3 regions of the Pseudoglutamicibacter cumminsii genome follow, and region 2 is predicted to be linked to each of the others. Evidence: riboswitches for the same ligand, from Rfam matches in the RefSeq annotation. Region 2 holds a riboswitch; each other region holds the start of a gene.
The links. Region 2 has a riboswitch for S-adenosylmethionine ahead of JOD50_RS03635 (acyl-CoA dehydrogenase family protein). Riboswitches for the same ligand answer to the same signal wherever they lie in the genome.
Positions count from the first base shown of each region.

Region 1: another riboswitch for S-adenosylmethionine. It lies ahead of JOD50_RS06950 (O-acetylhomoserine aminocarboxypropyltransferase/cysteine synthase family protein); the one in region 2 lies ahead of JOD50_RS03635 (acyl-CoA dehydrogenase family protein).
Region 3: another riboswitch for S-adenosylmethionine. It lies ahead of JOD50_RS05565 (hypothetical protein); the one in region 2 lies ahead of JOD50_RS03635 (acyl-CoA dehydrogenase family protein).

Region 1 covers NZ_JAFBCO010000001.1:1,532,475-1,534,726, forward strand. The annotation lists gene JOD50_RS06945 (VOC family protein) at 1-631, opposite strand, end outside; SAM riboswitch class IV at 833-948, shown strand; gene JOD50_RS06950 (O-acetylhomoserine aminocarboxypropyltransferase/cysteine synthase family protein) at 1,053-2,252, shown strand, end outside.
Region 2 covers NZ_JAFBCO010000001.1:792,209-794,460, forward strand. The annotation lists gene JOD50_RS03625 (SDR family NAD(P)-dependent oxidoreductase) at 1-142, opposite strand, end outside; gene JOD50_RS03630 (MarR family winged helix-turn-helix transcriptional regulator) at 367-894, shown strand; SAM riboswitch class I at 1,099-1,185, shown strand; gene JOD50_RS03635 (acyl-CoA dehydrogenase family protein) at 1,195-2,252, shown strand, end outside.
Region 3 covers NZ_JAFBCO010000001.1:1,211,392-1,213,643, forward strand. The annotation lists gene JOD50_RS05550 (aminotransferase class III-fold pyridoxal phosphate-dependent enzyme) at 1-220, shown strand, start outside; gene JOD50_RS10520 (hypothetical protein) at 220-309, shown strand; partial or broken gene JOD50_RS10740 (aminotransferase class III-fold pyridoxal phosphate-dependent enzyme) at 456-722, shown strand; partial or broken gene JOD50_RS10745 (N-6 DNA methylase) at 744-980, shown strand; SAM riboswitch class IV at 1,041-1,157, shown strand; gene JOD50_RS05565 (hypothetical protein) at 1,173-1,577, shown strand; gene JOD50_RS05570 (excinuclease ABC subunit UvrA) at 1,679-2,252, opposite strand, start outside.

The DNA.
Region 1 (2,252 bases), 740 kb from region 2:
CGAGTCCCTGAGGAGTTTTCAGCGTGACCGACTGCAGGCCTGGCATCCCGGAAGGGGCCGTGTAGTTGAACACGACGTTGCCCTTGAAGTCTTCACCTGGGTGGCCGAGCCATTCGTCGATGCGGTCGCGGTTGCCGGAGATCGTGAGCTCCACGATTTCACCGTGTGGCTCTTCGGCCATGGACGGGTGCAGGTCCTCGAAGCCCTCATCCCAGCGCAGGAAATAAGGCAATTGTGGGTCTGCGATGAGCCCGTTGATACCGATCTGCCGCCACGTGAGTTCGCGGCCGTCCGGGAACTTACGGGAGCCAGGGACAGCACCGCGCTGGAGGCGTTCTTCGATTGGGGTCATGTCGTCGACGGAAACAACCCAGCCCATCCAGCCGCCGCCCATCTCGGAGCGCTCACGCACAGCTTTGCCGAATGGCTGCTGCAACGTGGCCGGGTGGTCGAGTACCTCGACGACTTCGAGGTACTGGTGGTTGCGGAGTGGGAAGAACACGTTGCGTGTTCCGAAGCGTGGGTGCACGCCTCCTTTGACGTATCGGAGTCCGAGCTGCTCGGCGATACGGTCAGCAGTAGTCGTCAGGCCCTCTGGCCCGCATGCGTAAGAAACGTGGTCGAGCTTCATGGTTTAAATCTGGCACTGTGTGAGCTACATCTCTACTTAGGTTTGCCTAAGTTGAGGTTTCCGATGTGCTTGTTTATGCGACTGGGAAGGGCCTGTAGGTCTTCGCGAAAGGTCATGAAATAAACGCCGATGCGCGGCGCGGTTCACATTGTGAACACGCTCTGGCCTCGTCGTTCATCAGTGCTGTACGCTAATGAGCAAGGTCATGAGTGCCAGTGCAAAACCCCGGTTTGCTGGCCGGCAACCCTCCGTCCGCGGCGGGGTGCCCCGGGTGAGGACCTGGCCACACGGGAATGCCGCTGTGGCAAGCGCGGGCTATGCCCGCCCGTAACCGGGCGGACGTAACTTTTCCTCTTCAAGCGTTGTCGTCGTCTGACATGCGCGGGCAAGCCCCTCACAGTGAGCAAGGGGTGCTCTTTTAATGTCCCAGCAGAAATTTGAAACTCGTCAGATTCACGCCGGCCAGACGCCAGACCCAGTCACGGGGTCGCAGGCTCTACCGATCCACTTGACCAACGCGTACGTGTTCCCGGACACCGAATCGGCGGCGAATCGTTTCGCGTTGAGCGAGCTCGGCCCGATCTACACGCGCCTCAACAACCCAACCACCGAGGTCATCGAAAACCGCATCGCAAACCTCGAAGGCGGTGTCGGCGCGCTGTTCGTCGCATCCGGCATGGCCGCAACAAGCTATGCGATCCTCAACGTCGCAGAAGCCGGCGACCACATCGTCGCCTCGCCATCCCTCTACGGCGGAACCCAGAACCTCTTCAAGCACACCTTGCCTAAGCTCGGCGTTGAGGTCACTTTCGTGGAGGATCCAGACGATCTCGACGCCTGGCGCCGCGCGATCAAGCCGAACACCAAAGCGTTCTTCGGCGAAACCATCGGCAATCCACGCCAAGACGTGTTCGACATCGAAAACATCGCCGCAATCGCACACGACGAAGCCGGTGTGCCACTCATCATCGACAACACGCTGGCAACCCCGTACTCGCTGCGGCCTATCGAATGGGGCGCCGACGTCGTCGTCCACTCCGCAACCAAGTACCTCGGCGGCCACGGAACCGTGATGGGCGGGGCCATCATCGACTCCGGCAACTTCGACTACACCAAGCATCCGGAACGCTTCCCGGGCTTCAACCAGCCGGACGAGTCCTACCACGGCATCGTCTACGGCCGCGACATGGGAGTCGGTTCGCCTCTGGGCGCGAACCTTTCCTACATCCTCAAGATCCGCGTGCAGCTGCTGCGTGACACGGGTGCGGCGATCTCCCCAATGAACTCGTTCCTGATCGCTCAGGGCCTCGAGACGCTCTCGTTGCGCGTTGAGCGGCATATCGAAAACGCGCAGAAGGTCGCTGAATGGCTCGAAGCCCGGGACGACGTCTCCGCGACCATCTACGCGGGCCTGAAGTCCTGCCCGTGGTACGAACGCGGCCGCCACTACGCACCGAACGGCGTGGGTGCGATCGTCTCGTTCGAAATCAAGGACGCAGAGGAAGACGAAGAAGCCGCCCGCGCTTTCGTGGACGCGCTCGAGCTGCATTCGCTCGTTGCCAACCTGGGTGACGTTCGCTCGCTTGTCGCGCACCCGTCGTCCACGACCCATTCGCAGCTG
Region 2 (2,252 bases):
AGGCGACAGCGGCGTCCGCGGTCTCCTGGTTGACGTCGTTGATAACCACGGAGGCTCCCTGGCGGGCGAGCTCCTGGGCGTAGGCGAGGCCCAGGCCTGCGCCCGAGCCGGTGACGATGGCGACCTTACCGTCGAGGGACATGGGGTTCTCCTTCGGGATGACGTTCTAGATGTCGGTTGTGTCCTGATGTGGCGTTCACCACACAAGAACCATGACAGTACATATAATTGAGAATGTCAATTATTTTTCGAAGAGTGCTTTTTCGAGTACGATCCTCTGCAGAGGATTTGCCCCCTCTAGGGCAAGTACAGAGACAAGATCAGCTGGATCGCGTCCTCAAGCACACGGACCAAGGAAGCAAGCACATGACGACCACAAAGGACACCTCCGGAGCCACAAGCAGCCCGGCCGAGGCCGCCCAGCGCTTCCCCGCCCCCTCCACCGCGCTTGCGGCCGAGCGCATGGCGGAGTTCACGTCGTCGGAACTCGCCGGCCAAGTCCAGTTCTTGGCGGCCCGGCTGCGCAGCATCGGCCACAGCCACGCCAACCGCGTCCTGCAAGAGGTGATGGGGCTGAAAGTCCGCCAGTACTCCGTGTTGGCCCTGGCCGCCTCGGACGTGAACCCGTCGCAGCGCGAGCTCGGCGACTTCCTGAGCTTGGACCCGAGCCAGATCGTGAACCTGGTGGACTTCCTGGAGAAGCGAGGCTGGGTCGAGCGCCAGGTGGATCCCCGCGACCGTCGCTCCCGGATCGTCGTCGCCACACCGCAGGGGCAGGACGCCTACCGGCGGGCACACGCGCTGACCATGGCCTCCGACGACGTGGTGCTCGCCGCGCTCAGCGCCAGCGAACGGCAGGAATTGAGCCGATTGCTGGAGAAAGTCGCCTTCTAATCTCTGCTTCCTGAGCCCCGCCTTCTGATTCCAGCTAAAGCCTCACGAAACGCCCCTGCATCACCTCCACCTAGGGCGCCTGCATCTAAGCAGGCACCACCTAAGACAACACTGCAGGGGCGTTTCTTGTTGACGTTTTGTGACGTGCGCCGCCCGGCAGGCTGTTGACAGCACCCTGCCGGCACGTATAGAAATGATGCTTGTAACCCATCCAGAGCGACTGAGAGACCTGGCTCGTTGACGTCGCAGCAACCGGTTTATGCACGGTGCTCCCGCCAGGAACGATGGAAAGGAATAACTGTGTCATCGTTGTCCACGCACACCCCTGTCCACCCTGCAGCTGGCGCTGAGATCACCGCCGATGCGGAAGCCAGCACCGCTGTTTCCTCCGCCGACTTGAGCTTCGCTGAAGGTCTGCGTTACGTCACCACGCAGGACGCGCCGGTCACCCCGTGGGAAGCCGGCCACACGCCTAGCCTTCACGAACTGCGTGAGCATTTCGGGCCGATCTTTGACCGCATCGCGCTCGGCGCTTCTGAGCGTGAGACGCACCGTGTTCTGCCGTTCGTTGAGATCGCGGAACTCAACCGCGCCGGCTTCACCGTGCTGCGCGTGCCTACCGAGTACGGCGGCCCGGGCGTTCCGTTCTCCGACTGGGTGCAGCTGCTGATCGATCTGGCGGCGGCTGACCCGAACATCGCGCATCAGTACCGTTCCCACGCTGGTTTCGTGGAGACGCTGCGGTACCACGATGAGCAGACCCGCGAGTTCTGGTACGCGAAGGTTCTTGCCGGCGATGTTGTAGGCAACGCGTCCACCGAGGTGAGCGGGAATGCGCTGAATACGCTCAACACGACGCTGGCCGTGCAGGCGGACGGCTCCGGGGTGCTCAACGGCGCTAAGTACTACTGCACCGGCACGGCGTACGCGACGCATACGCGGGTTTCGGCCACGTTGCCTGATGCGGACGGAACGCCGACCGAGGGTCGACAGTTCGCTGTCGTTTCCACGCGGGCTCCGGGCGTTGAGCTTGAGGATGACTGGAACGGTTTCGGTCAGAGCCTCACTGGTACTGGAACCACGCGTTTCACCGATGTGCGTGTTGCGCCCGAGCACATTCTGAACCGCGTTCCCGGCAGCGCTGAGGCGCAGTTTGAGGCGCCTCTGTTCCAGATTGTTTTGCTCGCGGTGCTGGCGGGTATTGCTCGCAACGTCGTGAACGATGCGGCGGCTGGCGTGCGCCGGCGGACCCGCTCCTTCAATACCGGTTTGGGTGTTCCGCACTCTGAGGACCCGCAGATTTTGGGGGTTGTGGGGCGGCTTTCGGCGCAGGCTTTCGTAGTGGAGTCTACGGTGGT
Region 3 (2,252 bases), 420 kb from region 2:
AGGCAAGGGTGCCTGGGTCACCGATGTAGACGGTAAGCGCTACCTCGACGCCGTGATGGCATACTCGGCCGCAAACTTCGGCCACTCGAACGACAAGTTCATCGATATCGCCTGCGCCCAGATGCGCAAGCTCGACGTCACGTCGCGAGCGTTCTACGCCACCGCTTTGGCGAGTTCGCCGAGGCGATCACGAAGCTGTCAGGCCTCGACCGCGTGCTAATGATGAACACCGGCGCCGAAGCCAACGAAACCGCGATCAAAGCCGCCCGCAAGTGGGGCTGCAAGGTGAAAGGCGTGGCCGCCGACTAGGCCAGAATCATTGTGATGCGCGGCAACTTCCACGGCCGTACCACGACCATCATGTCGTTCAGCGATGACGAAAACGCGCGGGATGGATTCGGTCCGTTCACACCGGGACGCCGTTCCGTTTCCAGGTCGAGGGCATCCTGCCCGATATTGTCACCTGTGCAAAATCGCTGAGTGCCGGTCTTTACCCGGTGTCGGCGGTGCTCGGCAGCAACGAGGTGATGGGCGTATTCACGCCGGGAACGCACGGTTCGACCTTTGGCGGGAACCCGGTGGCAACCGCGCTCGGTAAAGCGGTGTGTGACGAACTCGCCACCGGCAGGTGGCAGGCGCACGCCGAAGAACTGCATCCGGTGCTCTTTGATGGACTGCGCGCGCTGCTCGGGCACGGTCTCACCGAGGTGCGAGGTGTGGCGCTGTGGGCGGGTGTTGATATTGACCCTGCGGTCGTTTCGGGCTCACTGCTTCTTAAGTCCGCGAAGGTCCTCGGACCGAATGGTGTGCGGCAGGGGTATTACGGTCAGGACATTAACCTGACTACCTAGAACCTGGCGCGTATCAACATGTTTTTGCATGACGTGAACTATGACAAGTTCAATATCGCGCACGGGGATACGCTGATTGATCCGCAGCATTGGGATGGTCAGCCGTGTGAAGCGATTGTTTCTAACCCTTCGATTCTTATTTAATTCTTGTTTAATTCTTGTCAGCAGTGTCAGCTACACTCAAATCACAATCAAGAAGTCTGACGTGAAGCCTCTCAGCTTGTCGACTAGCAACCGCTTATCGCTAGCGGTGCTCCTGGGAGAAGATTGGCCCTCGATCAAAAGAATCGAGTGGAAACAGCGACATTCAAGGAAATAATCATGACCAATCCGAGCTTCTCTTCGGATCACGATGATTCTGACCGCCCCGGCGGCCCCCTCCAACACAGCGCGGACATCGCCAAGTGCACTGACTATGCTTCTTTGGGGCATCAGATGCACTGGGTTCGTGCTCGAAGAGCGATGCTGAGCGATGATTGGGAACCTGCGCAGATCATCACTTCGATAGGGCACCAGCTTATTTTCGTGACGGGTAGTGGCATCCATCTAATGTGGAACCATGATCCGATCTTTCTGTCGAGTCGTGTCAACCTCGCAGCCCAAGCAGAGGATGTTGAGGTCATGTGGTCGGCTAGCTTCAGTATGCTCACTATCCGCGTTGGCGATAGTCGGAGCTGGTGCTGTGTCGGTCTCCAGGACGGCCCGATAACCCCCTGCACGTTCTGAATAGCGGTGGCTTCTCTTAGCTCGAACAAGCTGTGTCAGAGGTGGGCGGGGTGTCTGTGTTAGCGTTCTTCACCCTCGCCTCCATCGCCGCCGCATCAAGCTCAGCGCAGGCCGGCTCGTTCAGCCAGCGCCTGCGCCGTAACCGAGCGCGAATCCGGGCCCACACCCTGCTGAGCGACCGCGGCCGGCGTTCCTGTTGCGAGGATCTGGCCGCCCTCGTCGCCGGCTCCCGGGCCGACGTCGATGACGTGGTCAGCCTGCGCGACCACCCGGAGGTCGTGCTCAACCACGACCACCGTCGCGCCATCCTCGACCAACCGCCGCAACTGCGCAAGCAGCAGGTCAACGTCCGCGGGGTGCAGCCCCGTCGTCGGCTCATCCAGTAGGTACAGGCTGTGCTTACGGCTGGAGCCGCGTTGCATCTCGGAGGCGAGCTTGATCCGTTGCGCCTCGCCGCCCGAAAGCTCCGGGGAACCCTGCCCCAGCCGCAGATAGCCCAGACCGAGCGCGTGCAGGAATTCGACCGAGCGTAGAATCCGCGGCTCCTCCGCGAAAGCCTCAAGCGCCTCGTCCACGGTCAACGCCAAAACATCCGCGATGCTGCGGCCGTTCCACTGCACCTCAAGGATCTCCGGCCTATAACGCTTGCCGTGGCAGGCCGGGCAGGTCGTGTAC